4 regions of the Peribacillus sp. YIM B13477 genome follow, and region 3 is predicted to be linked to each of the others. Evidence: riboswitches for the same ligand, from Rfam matches in the RefSeq annotation. Region 3 holds a riboswitch; each other region holds the start of a gene.
What was found. A riboswitch is a leader RNA that binds a small molecule or an ion and turns the genes downstream of it on or off. The one in region 3 is predicted to bind S-adenosylmethionine.
Positions count from the first base shown of each region.

Region 1 (3,862 bases), 140 kb from region 3:
CTGATACATTTGAGCGGGCATATTTTCTTCGTTACGATCTTTGGGGGATCGGAAAAGAAAATCTTGATCGGGTGTGGTAATAAGCTTTTCGCCTTTCGGAACATAGAGGTGAGGAAATATTATTTTTGGAATGGGACTTGCGAGTTCAAGGGTTTGAAACATGATAATCGATTGACGAATACCCTGATCTATTTAGGGGGGGCTATCTTTAATTTAATCAGCATGCTGATCATATACAGCTTAGTGTATCAGAATATCCTGGACAGCTCGGTAATCTGGTATCAATTTATCTATTTTTCTTTCTACATTATGTTTTTCTCCCTGTTTCCGATGTATTTCTCGGACGGATCGCCTAGTGATGGGAAGGCTGCGGAATTGGCCTTGAGGAACAAGCTGGAAGATAGGGTGACGGATGATATATTCGTGAAGAAAATGGAGGATGATGACGATAGCTGCAAGTAAAAAGGGAACGTCCAGATGGCCGTTCTTTTTTTTGTTTGCTTTCAGTTTTAGGGTTTTAAGTATAAACCTAATCGGCACGCTTATATTGAAGCCGATTAGGTTGTTCGAATCCTGTAAATAAGTTTTAAAGTCTCCGTAAAATAATCATTCCCATACTTCTTTCGCTACATCAACGACGAATTTCAGCTTTTCCCATTGCTGTGCTTCGGTTAGCTTGTTGCCGTGATGTGTGGAGGCGAAGCCGCATTGAGGGCTTAAGCATAATTGTTCGAGCGGAACGAAGTGCGATGCTTCTTTAATGCGTGCCTTAACAGCTTCCTTGTCCTCGATTTCTCCATTTTTTGAAGTGACGGCACCAAGTACGACCCGTGCACCGCCATTTGGAATGTATTCCAATGGTTTGAAATCCCCTGAGCGTTGATCATCATATTCCAAGAAGAATCCATCCACTTTTTCTTTTGCCAATAAAGTTGGGGCGATACGGGCATAGCTTCCTTCAAACGCCCATGTCGACTGGTAGTTTCCGCGACATAGATGGGTAGTGACGATAAGGTCTTCTGGTTTGCCTTCCAATGCGCCATTAATGACCCGAAGTGCAAGATCGATTAATTGTTCCCTCGTATATTTTCCATCTTTGAACTGGAAATCCGGGGCTGAAAGTCTGGCAATATATACATCATCCAATTGAAGGTAACGCACACCTGCTTCATAAAAGGCTTTCAAAGCATGCTGATAGGCTTTGATGATATCATTTGCATAGTCTTCAATATCAGGGTAGACGTCTTCATTATGAATGCCTGCAGCAAATAATTGATTCGGACTGGGAATGGTTTGCTTGGCAACGGCACGTCCGTTCACGACTTTATTCAATTCAATGAAATCACGAATGAAGGGATGTTCAGGGTTGAATGAAACCTTCCCGGTATTGCGAACATTATATCTCTCTGTTTCGACACCATCGAATGTAAGGCCTTTTTCAGTTACATAACCCTCGATGCCATTTAAATGTTCGAGGAAGTCAAAGTGCCACCATGTCCGTCTGAACTCACCGTCCGTAACGGCCTCTAAACCAACTTCGATTTGTTTATCGACGATCCGATTGATTTCTTCAGTTTCAATTTCACGAAGCCGCTCAGCTGAAATGGTACCTTCCTTAAAGTCCTTTCTGGCAATATGTAAACGTTCCGGTCTTAATAAACTTCCGACGTGGTCCGCCCTGAATGGTGCTTTCGTTAATGTGATTGACATGTTGATTCCTTCTTTCCTTTTAAAAATAAAAGCTCTTTTCGTAAAGATTGTTGTTTTTAAACGAAACTATTTAAGGTTGATTGGAGCGGAAGTGCGAGACTCCTGCGGGAGCAGCGGGAGAGGTGAGACCCCACAGGCGTTTACGCCGAGGAGGCTCACCGCCCGCCCCGCGGAAAGCGAGCATCTTGAGGGGAAATCAACCACAACCCATTACCTGGTAAATAGCAACAAAGTATGTGAAAACAGCCAAAATAAAACCTCTTCTTAAAAATAAGAAGAGGTGTTGGCAACAAAGCTATATACTCTTCTTATCTTCAAGTTTTTACACTTCTGGAATTAGCACAGTACAAGATCAGTCTGTTGCTGAGGCATCAAAGGGCCAGTCCCTCCACCTCTCTGGATAAGAGTTGTCTATTAAATTAACTATGACTATACAGGTAGTTTTTATGAAGGTCAAGGGGTGGAACCGGAATATTTCGAATATACCGTTTATTAATCCGGGCTGGAATGTTAACGGCATCAGGGAATCCGGCATATGCTTTGAGTGGGGAGGGAATGCAAGGATGAGTCCATTCAAAAATGGCATACCGATTACGGTAACTGAAGCCATGATAGAGAGAATCATAAAAATGAAATCATCTGGTCAGGATATTAAAGTCGAAATTACGCCAAAGCATATTGAGCTTTCCGGAACGATGGAAGTGAAAAAAATGATGTTTAAGAAAAATGTGGCTTTCCGGATTACATTAAAACCGGTTCATGTGGACAAAAGAACGATTTCATTTGAATTAGTAGAAATGGAACCCATTGACAGGAATTTCATCAACCAAAGGATATTTAACAGACCGCCATTTTTTGAATATGAAAAAAGAGCGATCAAAATGAATGTTAATGCTTGGAGCATCGTGAGAAAAATTCCCATTGGCACAATTAAATCGTATGAACTCGTCGAAGGTGCATTGAAAATGAAACTTTCTTTATGATTCAAGGGGATATTTTACATATATCCTTAGCCGCAAACTATAAAGGGTGTGAAAGGTATGATAGTGTTAAGGTTACATGGCTCATGAAAAAATGTGTTTGATAAATCAAGTTCTTTAAAATATACTAAATGACTTGAAGTTTTGAGTTTTTCTGGGAATGAGGAGGATAATGATGGATCAGAAGATTTTGCCTGCTTCAGCAAGCATGAAGGATTTTGAAAGATTTCTAGAAAGTTCCTATGAAATAGGTGTGTTTCTTGATTTGCATATCTCACAATTGAAAAATGTAAGTATGATGGCAAAGCAGCATAATAAGAAAATGATTTATCATGTCGATTTGATCCATGGCATAAGAAGTGATGAGTACGCGACAGAATTCATTTGTCAGGAATATAACCCCTATGGGCTGATTTCGACTAAATCAAGCGTTATATTGAAGGCGAAGCAAAAGGGGGTCATTGCCATCCAGCGAATCTTTTTAATTGACTCACATGCACTTGAGAAAAGTTATAAGCTGGTGCAGAAAACCAAGCCGGATTATATCGAAGTATTGCCGGGCGCCATGCCATGGATGATAAAAGAAGTGAAGGAACGATTGCAGACACCGATTTTTGCAGGCGGCCTCATACGAACTTCGGATGAAGTCCTGAATGCCCTTGATGCCGGCGCCTCGTCAATCACCACTTCAAAAACTGAATTATGGGATATCATCTAATAGGGAAAAATTGAAAAAAATTACAGAATAATAGATTAATTTTTCACAAATTATTGACAGCGTTTTCATAACCTAGTATATTTTACAGTACAAGTTAATATATGTGACGGAGACTAGGAGATTCACAACAGATCTATTCATAATTTTTTTTATGAAGATGGTTCTGCTGTGGATCTCCTTTTATTTGTTGGCAAGGTTTAAAAAATTATCAGGGGAGGGGTTTTATCATGACTCCATTTTGGGGAGAAGTGTTAGGCACGATGATTTTAGTTTTATTCGGAGCAGGTATTGGGGCAGGTTCATCCTTAAAGGGTTCCTATGCAAAAGATGCCGGCTGGATCGTTATCACGATTGCGTGGGGATTGGCTGTTACCATGGGTGTATTTGCAGTGGGTTCCATAAGCGGGGCGCATTTAAACCCGGCGGTCACGGTAGGGTTTGCCATTATTGGAGA
Region 1 covers NZ_JBHZPD010000006.1:276,034-279,895, forward strand. The annotation lists gene ACFX4H_RS19060 (hypothetical protein) at 1-462, shown strand, start outside; gene ACFX4H_RS19065 (5-methyltetrahydropteroyltriglutamate--homocysteine S-methyltransferase) at 607-1,710, opposite strand; SAM riboswitch class I at 2,016-2,117, opposite strand; gene ACFX4H_RS19070 (hypothetical protein) at 2,274-2,693, shown strand; gene ACFX4H_RS19075 (glycerol-3-phosphate responsive antiterminator) at 2,866-3,408, shown strand; gene ACFX4H_RS19080 (MIP/aquaporin family protein) at 3,636-3,862, shown strand, end outside.
Region 1: another riboswitch for S-adenosylmethionine. It lies ahead of ACFX4H_RS19065 (5-methyltetrahydropteroyltriglutamate--homocysteine S-methyltransferase); the one in region 3 lies ahead of ACFX4H_RS18330 (methionine ABC transporter ATP-binding protein).

Region 2 (3,862 bases), on a different contig from region 3:
CACTTTCCAATTCAAATGATAGGACCGCCCCTGCTCCGAGTGACTGGCCTTTCTGGATGGCGTGCTGTGGATGATCGGCTAGGCCGGGATAATACACTTTTTTCACCAAGGGCTGCTCCTTTAAGTAGGCTGCAATCTTTTCTGCCCCTTTTTGTGAATGTTCCATTCTAACTGACAAGGTTTTCAAGCCTCTCATTACGAGCCAGGCATCCTGGACACCAAGGACCGCTCCAAAGGAGTTTTGAAGCGAACCGAGTCTTGCCGCCAATTCCGGATCTTTCACGACCGCAAGCCCAGCTACCACATCACTATGTCCGGATAAAAACTTCGTCGCGCTATGAAGGACAACATCAGCGCCCAGATTCAGCGGTTTTTGCAATGCGGGCGTCAAGAATGTATTATCAACAAAACTTAAGGCACCGGCTTTTTTTGCGATATCACATACAGCTTGAATATCGGTCACTTTAAGTAAAGGATTTGAAGGCGTTTCAATGTATATGGCCCTGGTATTTGGCTGAACCGCCGCTTTGACACTTTCAAGGTCTGTCATGTCAACGAAGGTATGCTCAATATTGAAACGGTTCAATACGCTTGTGACCATCCTGAACGTTCCGCCATACACATCTTCGGAAATGACGATATGATCCCCGGCAGACAATAGCAGGAAGGCTGTTGAAATGGCAGCCATACCTGATGAAAAGGCAAAGCCGTGAGTGCCTTCCTCAAGTTCGGCAATGATGTCTTCAAGTGCCTCGCGGGTTGGGTTCCCGCTTCTGCTGTAGTCATATTTGCCGAATTGATCGATATCGGATTGATGGAAAGTCGATGCATGCTGGATGGGGACGCTCACACCGCCCGTTGCCGGATCGAATTTATGTTGATTATGAAGTAATTTCGTTTCAAAGCTAAAATTTTGATCTGTCATCGTAGTGCCTCCCTTTTTACATGTGCGAATGCTTGCTGCAAGTCACCAATCAAATCGTCGCTATCCTCGATGCCAACGGAGAAGCGGAGCAGTCGGTTACAAACCCCGTTTGCCGTTCTGACTTCAAGCGGTATATCGGCATGTGTTTGTGTGGCAGGATAGGTGATGAAGCTTTCAACTCCTCCCAGGCTTTCTGCAAAGGAAATTAATGAGAGCGATTGTAAAAATGGGTTGACCGCCGCTTCATCAATGATGCGGAAAGAAATCATGCCGCCCCGGCCTGGATACAATACGTCCGTAACACAATCATGCTCCGATAAGTAATCTACAAGTATCTTGGCATTCTTTTCATGACGCTCCATCCGCAATGCCAGGGTTTTCATTCCGCGCATCAACAGCCAAGAATCAAATGGGCTCAAGACAGCTCCAGTGCCATTATGATGGAAGGCAAGTGCATCACATAATTCAGCGCCGCTAGCAACGATCAGTCCGGCGAGCACATCATTATGACCACCGAGATACTTGGTTGCACTGTGGATCACAATATCAGCTCCAAGCAAGATGGGTTGTTGAATAAGAGGCGTGTAAAAAGTGTTATCAACGATTAGCAATAAATTATATCGTTTAGCCAATGCGGCAACGGCGCTAATATCCGTTTGCTGCATAAGAGGGTTAGTGGGAGTTTCGATGAAGATGGCTTTCGTGTGAGGAGTGATGGCTTTTTCGATATCCTCCAAACAACAAGTGTTTACATAGTCACACTGCAATCCCCATTTTTTAAAACCTTGTTCTAACAGCCGATATGTACCGCCATAAAGATCTTCACTGACAATCCACGCATCCCCGGATTTAAAAAGGGCGAGTATAGTGGAGATGGCGGCCATTCCTGAACTGCAGGCATAGCCTTGGTCTCCTTTTTCCAGATCGGCGATGGATCGCTCCAATAGCTGGCGGGTAGGGTTACCTGTCCTTGTGTAGTCGAATCCCGTCGATTGACCGATTCCTTCGTGGCGAAAAGCTGTTGAAAAGTATACCGGCGGATTGACTGTTCCTGTCGCCGTTTCACTGCGATTTCCTAATTGAGCAAGATATGTTTCAGGTTTATACATGGTTTTCACTGCTCCTTTGAGTTAAATAAAATAAAAAAAAGTCTTCTTTAAGAAGAAGACTTTGATTAAGTAGGGACGAGTCATTCTTCTTATCTTCCAAGTTCATAAACTTGTGGAATTAGCACCTTTTCATTGGTTTGAAACAAATGAAGGTTGCTGAGGTGTCATCGGGCCATTCCCTCTACCTCTCTCGATAAGAGTTTAGATTATTCAATTTCTTTTGAATTTACTATATATACAAAACGCTGTCAAGGACATTTTGGGGGTGATGATGTGTTTGTGTTCATGGCCAGGTCAATTGAAGCCTAGAGGTGCCTACACTTTATGTGTCAAAAAAGAATATCCAAATTTTCATCTAAATATGAACGGCCTAGGATTTTCCAGAAATATGGAAAGGGTCAGCGGGATATTTTTGCTTTAAAATAATAAAGTTTGTACAATGTATGGAGAGAAAGAATAATCCGACATTATTCATTTCATATGCAAAAATTCTTCAATGAATAGTGCAAACTTAGGAGGAGAATACATGGAATACAGAATCGAACGAGATACGATGGGTGAAGTGAAAGTTCCTGCTGATAAATATTGGGGAGCACAAACTGAGAGAAGCCGTAACAATTTTAAAATCGGTAACGAAAAAATGCCGATTGAATTGGTTCGTGCATTTGCATACGTTAAACAAGCTGCTGCAAAGGTGAACTATGATCTTGGTGACCTTTCCGAAGTTAAAAAGAACGCCATCGTCAAGATTTGCGGCGAAATCCTTGAAGGTACGCTTGATGAACATTTCCCGCTTGTAGTGTGGCAAACGGGAAGCGGTACGCAAAGTAATATGAACGTGAATGAAGTGGTCGCTAACAAAGGGAATGAATGGTTAAAAGAAAATGGTGAATCGGAAATCCTTCATCCGAATGATGATGTTAACAAGGCACAAAGCTCAAATGATACTTTCCCGACCGCCATGCATATTGCAGCCTTTATGGAAGTCGCTGAAAAATTGGTTCCTGCCATCAAAGCACTTCGTGATACATTCGATACAAAAGAAAAAGAATTTTGGGATGTCGTGAAAATCGGCCGGACACATCTTCAAGATGCTACACCATTAACATTAGGACAAGAAATTTCCGGTTGGAAAGCGATGCTCGATAAAGATTTGGCGATGATTGAGGAAAGCAGCCAAAAACTATTGAACCTTGCTCTAGGCGGAACGGCTGTAGGAACCGGAATCAATACAAAGAAAGAATTCCCGGGACTTTCCGCCAAACAAATTGCAGCGGATACAGGATATCCTTTTGTCACATCTGATAATAAGTTCCATGCATTGACTAGCCATAACGAAATCGTCTATGCACACGGTGCTTTGAAAGCATTGGCGGCGGATTTAATGAAAATTGCAAACGATGTCAGATGGCTGGCAAGTGGACCTAGAAGCGGAATCGGAGAAATAGCCATTCCGGAAAACGAGCCGGGCAGCTCCATCATGCCAGGTAAAGTCAATCCGACCCAAAGTGAAGCGCTTACCATGATTGCGACACAAATCGTGGGTAACGATGCTACAATTGGCTTTGCAGCAAGCCAAGGTAACTTTGAATTGAATGTATTCAAACCAGTCATCATCTATAACTTCCTGCAAACGGTCAAATTATTGACGGAAGGCATTCATTCCTTCAACGATAATTGTGCGGTTGGCATCACTGCAAATGAAGATAAGATCAAAGAAAATGTAGAGCGTTCCCTTATGCTGGTAACAGCATTGAACCCGCATATCGGTTATGAAAAAGCAGCCAAGATCGCCAAAACTGCCTTCAAGGACAACTCCACGTTAAAA
Region 2 covers NZ_JBHZPD010000002.1:640,476-644,337, reverse strand. The annotation lists gene metC (cystathionine beta-lyase) at 1-925, opposite strand, end outside; gene ACFX4H_RS09860 (methionine biosynthesis PLP-dependent protein) at 922-2,034, opposite strand; SAM riboswitch class I at 2,121-2,234, opposite strand; gene fumC (class II fumarate hydratase) at 2,561-3,862, shown strand, end outside.
Region 2: another riboswitch for S-adenosylmethionine. It lies ahead of ACFX4H_RS09860 (methionine biosynthesis PLP-dependent protein); the one in region 3 lies ahead of ACFX4H_RS18330 (methionine ABC transporter ATP-binding protein).

Region 3 (3,862 bases):
TAAAGGAGAATGGCTATATATATTCACGGCTTCATAATCCCACGGTCAGCGTTTTTGAGGAAAGAATGGCCTTATTGGAAGGCGGTATCGGCGGATTGGCAACGGCAAGCGGAATGGCCGCCATCTCACTTTCGATCCTGAATATTGCTGCCGCAGGGGATGAGATTGTTTCAGCCTCTACATTATATGGCGGTACGTATAACCTTTTCGAAAACACTCTTCCTAAATATGGGATCAAAGTGAAGTTCGTTTCTCCCGATGACCCTGAGAATTTTAAAAGGGCGATTACACCAAGAACTAAAGCCATTTTTGCTGAAACGATCGGAAATCCAAGTTTGAGGGTGCTCGATATTGAAGCGGTAGCGGAAATCGCCCACGAAGCCGGCATACCTTTAATCATTGATAATACCTTCGCAACACCGTATCTTTGCAGACCAATTGATTTTGGAGCGGATATTGTCATCCATTCCGCTACAAAATGGCTTCTTGGAAATGGAACGACGCTAGGCGGTGTCATCGTGGATGGAGGAAAATTCGATTGGAACTCGCCAAACTATCCTGGCTTCACGGAGCCTGACCCTAGTTACGACGGTCTGGTATACGCCGAGGCAGTTGGCCCTGCCGCATTCATAACGAAAGCCCGAGTCCAGTTACTCCGTGATTTGGGCCCTACGCTAAGTGCCCAAAGTGCATTCCAGTTTACGCTTGGACTTGAAACGCTGCATGTAAGGATGAAAGAGCATCTATCAAACACCAAGTCTGTCATTCAATATTTAAAAAACCATCCTGCCGTGACCTGGGTTTCACATCCTGGTGATGAGGATCATCCCGATAAAGCCCTTGCGGATAAATATTTGCCAAAGGGAGCTGGATCTGTCGTCACATTTGGGATTCAAGGTAATCGCGAAGCTGGGGCAAAACTTATCAATTCGGTGGAATTATGGTCCCATGTGGCGAATGTAGGGGATGCGAAGAGCTTGATCATCCACCCAGCAAGTACCACCCATCAACAATTGAATGAGGCAGGTCTTGCGAAAGCGGGTGTAAGTGCCGATCAAGTCCGTTTATCGATTGGGATTGAAAATGTAGACGACTTAATAGAAGATTTGGAGCAGGCAATTGAAAAGGCGACGAACATCGTCTCCTTGACTTCCAAAACGCTTTAAGCAAAGTTCCTGTTCATTCTTGTACTAGAAATAATATACATTGCGCTCCTTTTTTATCTATGATAAAATTTCTCCATACTAAAGAACTTAATGATGTACAAATATTCTATATATTAGCTCTTATCAAGAGAGGTGGAGGGATGTGCCCGATGAAACCCGGCAACCGACAAGGTGATTTCCTTGGAAAGGTGCCAATTCACACAAAGTTTAATCACTTTGGAAGATGAGAGGAAGGCCTGATTCTTCACCTGCCTTTCTGCTCATGCAGAAAGGTTTTTTCTATTTTAATTGGGAACATGATAGGAGAAACAGACTAATAATGTAGAGAAATCAACTAAGTTCATAGGTTTTATTGGATAAAAGAGGTGAGGGTTAATGATTACATTGACGAAAGTCAGTAAGCTGTTCCGAACAGGAAAAGGAAACAGTGAGACGATCAAGGCTGTAAATAATGTGAATGTTGAAATAAATAAAGGCGAGATTTTCGGGATCATCGGTTACAGTGGAGCGGGGAAAAGTACTTTGATCAGAATGCTCAATGGATTGGAAACACCGACAGAGGGATCCGTTGTGGTGGCTGAAAAGGAAATTTCAAAAATTAAAGGGGCTCAGCTCCGTAAGGCCCGTCAAGAAATCAGCATGATTTTCCAGCATTTCAATCTATTATGGTCAAGGACCGTTCAGGAGAATATATCTTTCCCGTTGGAAATTGCAGGAGTTTCTAAACCTGAACGCACCAAGCGTGTGAACGAATTGATCAAGTTAGTCGGACTTGAAGGCAGGGAAAAGGCCTATCCTTCGCAATTAAGCGGAGGGCAAAAGCAAAGGGTGGGAATAGCCAGGGCTCTGGCAAATGACCCTAAAGTGCTTCTGTGTGATGAAGCGACTTCTGCTTTGGATCCGCAGACTACCGACTCCATACTCGAATTGCTTGTTGACATCAATAAGCGTTTGGGATTGACGATCGTCTTGATTACGCATGAAATGCATGTAATACGTAAAATCTGCCATCGTGTCGCCGTGATGGAAAGCGGGCAGGTTGTTGAACAGGGTCCTGTCCTGGATGTTTTCAAGAATCCTAAAGAACAAATGACGAAGCGTTTCGTGCAACAGGTAACGGAACCGGAAGAAACGAAAGAAACGATGGACCATTTGCTCGAACGCTATCCAGCAGGCAAAGTGATTCAATTGACCTTTGTAGGTGATCATGCAGAAAGCCCATTGATCACCAAGCTTGTACGTAACTTCGAGTTGGATGTCAATATCGTTCAAGGTAAGATATCCCAAACAAGAAGCGGTTCATATGGAACATTGTTTATCCATCTAGATGGCAAAGAGGATGAAATGCTCCGCGCAATCGAATTCATTAAAGCACAGCAGGTAGGCGTGGAGGTGATTACTCATGCTTGAAGAATTATTGCCGAATGTTGATTGGGAAGACATCATTGAAGCTACGAAAGAAACGCTTTACATGACAAGCGTCTCTGTAGTGGCAACCTTTTTTATAGGCATAATACTAGGATTGATCCTTTTCCTGACAGGGAAGGGTAATATGTGGCAAAACCGGGCTGTCAACGGAGTCATGAGTGCTGTCGTCAATATATTCCGCTCCATTCCATTTCTTATTTTGATCGTGCTGCTCATTCCTTTCACTAAAGCGCTTGTCGGTTCCATGATCGGTGAGAACGCTGCACTGCCGGCACTTATTATCGGTGCTGCCCCATTTTATGCGCGTATGGTTGAAATCGGCCTTCGTGAAATCGATAAAGGTGTAATTGAAGCCGCTAAATCGATGGGAGCAAAAACGAGCACGATCATTTGGAAGGTCCTTCTTCCAGAGTCGATGCCTGCCCTTATTTCCGGGATTACGGTAACATCGATTGCATTGGTTGGATATACCGCGATGGCCGGGGTCATCGGCGCTGGCGGGCTTGGTAATCTAGCCTATTTGGACGGCTATCAAAGAAATCAAAATGACGTTACGCTTGTAGCGACAATCGTTATTCTAATTATCGTCTTCATAATTCAAATTATTGGAGATGTGATTACATCTAAATTGGACAAAAGATAAAGGGAGATGAAGAGGATGAAAAAGTTTTTAGGATTTGCATTAATCTTAGTGTTATCTATCGCTTTGGCTGCTTGTGGAAGTGAAAAGGATAAAAGCGGCAGCGATACGGATAAAGAATCGAAGAAAATAGTTGTAGGGGCATCCAATGTTCCTCATGCAGAAATCCTTGAGGAAGCTAAACCGCTTCTTAAAGAAAAAGGAATCGATTTGGAAATTGAAACGTTCCAGGACTATGTTTTACCGAATAAGGCGTTGAATGATAAGGAATTGGATGCTAACTACTTTCAACACATTCCATATTTAGAGGGGCAAATTAAAGAAAATGGATATGACTTCGTCAATGCTGGCGGAATCCATATCGAGCCGATTGCTCTATATTCACAAAAATATAAAAGCATTGATAAACTTCCGGAAGGCGCAACAGTTATTATGAGCAGCTCTGTTGCTGATCATGGACGCGCTTTATCCCTTTTGGAAAAGAATGGCCTGATCACTTTGAAAGAAGGCATCGATAAAACGACAGCTACAACGAAAGACATCGTAGAAAATAAGAAAAACCTTAAATTCGATGCCGATTATGAAGCGGCCCTGCTTCCTAAAATTTATGAGAGCGGCGAAGGCGATG
Region 3 covers NZ_JBHZPD010000006.1:136,905-140,766, forward strand. The annotation lists gene ACFX4H_RS18325 (O-acetylhomoserine aminocarboxypropyltransferase/cysteine synthase family protein) at 1-1,166, shown strand, start outside; SAM riboswitch class I at 1,284-1,396, shown strand; gene ACFX4H_RS18330 (methionine ABC transporter ATP-binding protein) at 1,542-2,576, shown strand; gene ACFX4H_RS18335 (methionine ABC transporter permease) at 2,569-3,237, shown strand; gene ACFX4H_RS18340 (MetQ/NlpA family ABC transporter substrate-binding protein) at 3,253-3,862, shown strand, end outside.

Region 4 (3,862 bases), on a different contig from region 3:
GGAAATCACCACCCACACTCCCCGAGGCGGAAAGCTTTTTCCTTATCAGGACATTAAATCAAAAAACCTGGATCTAAAATTAGCGAATATTGCCCAAAAATGCGGAGAGATACTTTCAAAAAAGATCGGGTTTCTCGGAGAGTTTTCCATTGATATAGGGGAAGACGAATCGGGCTCGCTTTTCATATACGAAGTGAACTCAAAGCCGATGCAATTCGATGAAGAAGAAATTGAAACAAACAGGCTTTTGCATTTAAAAAATCTTTTCATTGAATTAACTTTTCCCAACCTGAAAAGAAAATAACACCTCCAGCTGCCGTTTTCCATTATAATCGAATGAGAAACAGTATATATGGAGGTAATACATATGATCACTCATTTTCAATGGGAACCATTGCATAAGAATCTGCCAGGATGGAAAATTTCCTTTTATTTCAACAAGCAGGCAGTCAAAGCCTTGTATCATAAAGATGGATCCATCGAGTGGACAGCCAATCCGCCTTCCGAAACAGATGAAACTAAACTCAAAAGCATGATACATGATCTAATGATCTTCCATGTATATGAATGAAACCCCTTTACATTCATGAAATCGCTTAACAGAATAAAAAAAACTCCTTTGCCTAAACTAAAGAAAAGGCTAGGAGGGATTTCTTTTGGATAAAGAAAAAATGACATTTTTGAAGGATACCGAATATGATGGCAAGGACTCCGTTTACCTGGATATCGACCGTATCATCAATGAAGGAATGGCGGGCGGAAATGTGTATGAAGTCGCTAACCTTCAGAACATCGAAGAAGCACATGATTTTTATGATGAAACAGATCCCAATGTCAATAAATGAATAATGTGGGCTCTCTTATGGAGAGCTCTCTTTCATATCAGTCAGACCGTTAAACGGATAGCATTCAAATAGTCCCATTCTCCCTCGCACTTAAAATATTTTCGTTTAATATCGATGTAATGATATGCTCTGAATCCCATTCATGCCCAGATATCTCGATAAGGGGATAGCGATTCGGTAAAACGACCTGCTGGATTTCATGAACGGTCAGCCCTTGAGAATGCAAGCGTAAAATTTCCCCTTGGAGGTTTTCCAGATAATCCAGTTTTTTTCGAAACATCTCCTTCCCATCAGGAACATGCCCAGCATGACAGCAAAACACTTCCCCGAAGTCATATTGAAGCAATCTTTTTATGGAACCGATGATCACCGGGACGGACTCTTCCCGTAAGACAAGCTTTGTTTTTGGGGTTACGAAAAGGTCTCCTGAAAAAAGCACGCCATTATTGTGATTCAAATACACCATATGGTCCTTTGCATGACCTGGGGTAAAAATCGGCTCCCACGTTTGGGTACGGGAATGAATGGCCTTCCCTAGCGGCTCAGCTTTAAAGGCGTCTCTCTTTCCCCAGAAAATTTTGCGATATTCAGGATATTCAGCATCCTTTGCACAAACCTCAACCGACATCGGGTGAATGAAAAGAGGGACCTTTTTATGTTCCTTTATCCAGGCAGCGCCCCCCGTATGGTCTTCATGATAGTGAGTCAGGGCCACTGAGTCGAAGTCTGCGGATTCATAGAATGGAATAAGCTCTTCCAATAAAATCTGTGCGCCAGTATCTATCAATAGGCCATCCGTTAAAAAGACATACACACTCATCCCCCCCTTGTTCCCGCCAGGAGTCCCATGCACGCAAACCACATCATTTATCGTCTTGATCTCTATCATTCGGTTTCCTCCCCATCATTGTACAAAAATAGTTTTACCTTCCTTTTTTTAACTTTACTATAATAAATGTAGTACCACTTTACCTTTTTGACAAGGAAATATTGGAATAAATAGCCTCGATGAAAATGCTGGATTATTGCATAATAGCCCATTTTCCATGAATCGTTTTAACGGACCTTACCAGTTTTAATGACAAAAAAATAAAAGAAACGATTGACATTGCCGGATTTTACAAATAATATAGATTATATTATAAAACTTGAAATATTCTAAAATAATAATTTACTTATCGAGAGTGACGGAGGGATCAGGCCCTGTGATGTCCGGCAACCGCCCTTAGGGAACGGTGCCAATTCCTGCAGAATGATTGCATTCTGAAAGATAAGCCGAGATATGATTTCGCTGCCTCTTTCTGAATGATAGAGGCAGCTTTTTTAATGTTTAAGGGGGAAAGCTCATGATTGAAATCCGTTCAATCCGAAAGGAATACGTCTCGAAGAAAAACCGAGTTATCGGAGTGGATAACGTATCTTTGACCATTCAAACTGGTGAAATATATGGCATTGTCGGCTACAGCGGAGCTGGAAAAAGCTCATTACTCCGCTGCTTGAATTTGCTTGAACGTCCGACAGGTGGAAATATCATTATCGACGGCATTGATTTAACCTCTTTATCTAGCAAAGAGCTTCGTAAACAACGCCAAAAAATCGGAATGATATTCCAGCACTTTTCCCTGGTCAGTTCAAAAACCGTTTATGAAAATGTCGCTTTCGCCTTAAGAGCCGCGCATCGATCGAAGGACGCGACTAAGTTACGTGTATTGGAATTGTTGGAAATCGTAGGGCTCAGCGATAAGAAAGATGTCTATCCTGCACAGCTTAGCGGTGGACAGAAGCAACGGGTCGGCATAGCTCGAGCGTTAGCAAATGAACCCACTGTACTATTATGTGATGAAGCGACTTCAGCCCTTGATCCGACAACTACAAAAGCGATTTTACAGTTATTGAAAAAGATAAGCAGTGAGCTTGGTATCACCATCGTGTTGATTACACATGAAATGGAAGTGGTCAAAGAACTATGCCACCGAGTCGCCGTGATGCAGGATGGCCGGGTAATTGAAGAAGGACCCGTTTATGAAATATTTTCACAGCCCAAACAGGAATTAACGAAGCAATTCATTAGCAGTGTACTGGATTTCGAACTCCCTTCGCACTTGATTGATGAAAGTGAAGGGACGATTATTAAGATCCAATTCGAAGGGCAAACCGCCGGTGAGTCGATTCTTTCGGATACTCTCCAATCCCATGCAGTAAAGGGGAATATTTTACACGGTAAAATTGAGTATATCCAGGATGTTCCTTTAGGCATTTTAATCATCGAGTTAATTGGCGATGCCGTACAAATCCATTCGGCATTGGAGTATATAAAAAATCGTTCCAGTTCTGTGGAGGTGTTAAAACATGTCACTGCTTAATCCCATCGTCAATATTTTACCTGATCTTAATAAAGCCTTTCTTGAAACGATTTATATGGTCGGCGTTTCTCTTGCAGTAGCCCTGCTGATCGGTTTACCGCTTGGAGTATTGCTATTTACAACAACCAGGAATTTATTTTTTGAAAATGGCATCGTGAATCGATCTCTCGGTTTCGCAGTCAATATTGTCCGTTCAATCCCGTTCATCATTCTCTTGGTCGCCCTCCTTCCTTTAACGGACCTACTTACGGGATCGACGATAGGGCCAAGAGCAGCTTCTGTTTCCCTGTCCGTTTCCGCAATCCCTTTTTTTGCAAGGATTGTTGAAACGGCATTACGTGAAATAGACAGAGGAGTGATTGAAGCTGCAATTGCCGTAGGTGCCACTCCATGGATGATCATTAAGGATGTACTTCTTCCAGAGGCAAAACCGGGAATCATTCAAGGACTGACATTAACGACCATTTCGCTAATCGGTTATTCAGCAATGGCTGGGACAATCGGCGGTGGCGGAATTGGCGACCTGGCCATCCGGTACGGATATTACCGATATGACAACACAGTCATGATCACGACGATCGTCGTGCTGATCTGCCTTGTGCAACTCATTCAAATGGTTGGTGACAAAGTTTCATACATAGTTAACAAGCGATA
Region 4 covers NZ_JBHZPD010000002.1:630,604-634,465, forward strand. The annotation lists gene ACFX4H_RS09795 (YheC/YheD family endospore coat-associated protein) at 1-304, shown strand, start outside; gene ACFX4H_RS09800 (YheE family protein) at 368-571, shown strand; gene ACFX4H_RS09805 (hypothetical protein) at 657-845, shown strand; gene ACFX4H_RS09810 (MBL fold metallo-hydrolase) at 910-1,734, opposite strand; SAM riboswitch class I at 2,018-2,122, shown strand; gene ACFX4H_RS09815 (methionine ABC transporter ATP-binding protein) at 2,192-3,208, shown strand; gene ACFX4H_RS09820 (methionine ABC transporter permease) at 3,195-3,862, shown strand, end outside.
Region 4: another riboswitch for S-adenosylmethionine. It lies ahead of ACFX4H_RS09815 (methionine ABC transporter ATP-binding protein); the one in region 3 lies ahead of ACFX4H_RS18330 (methionine ABC transporter ATP-binding protein).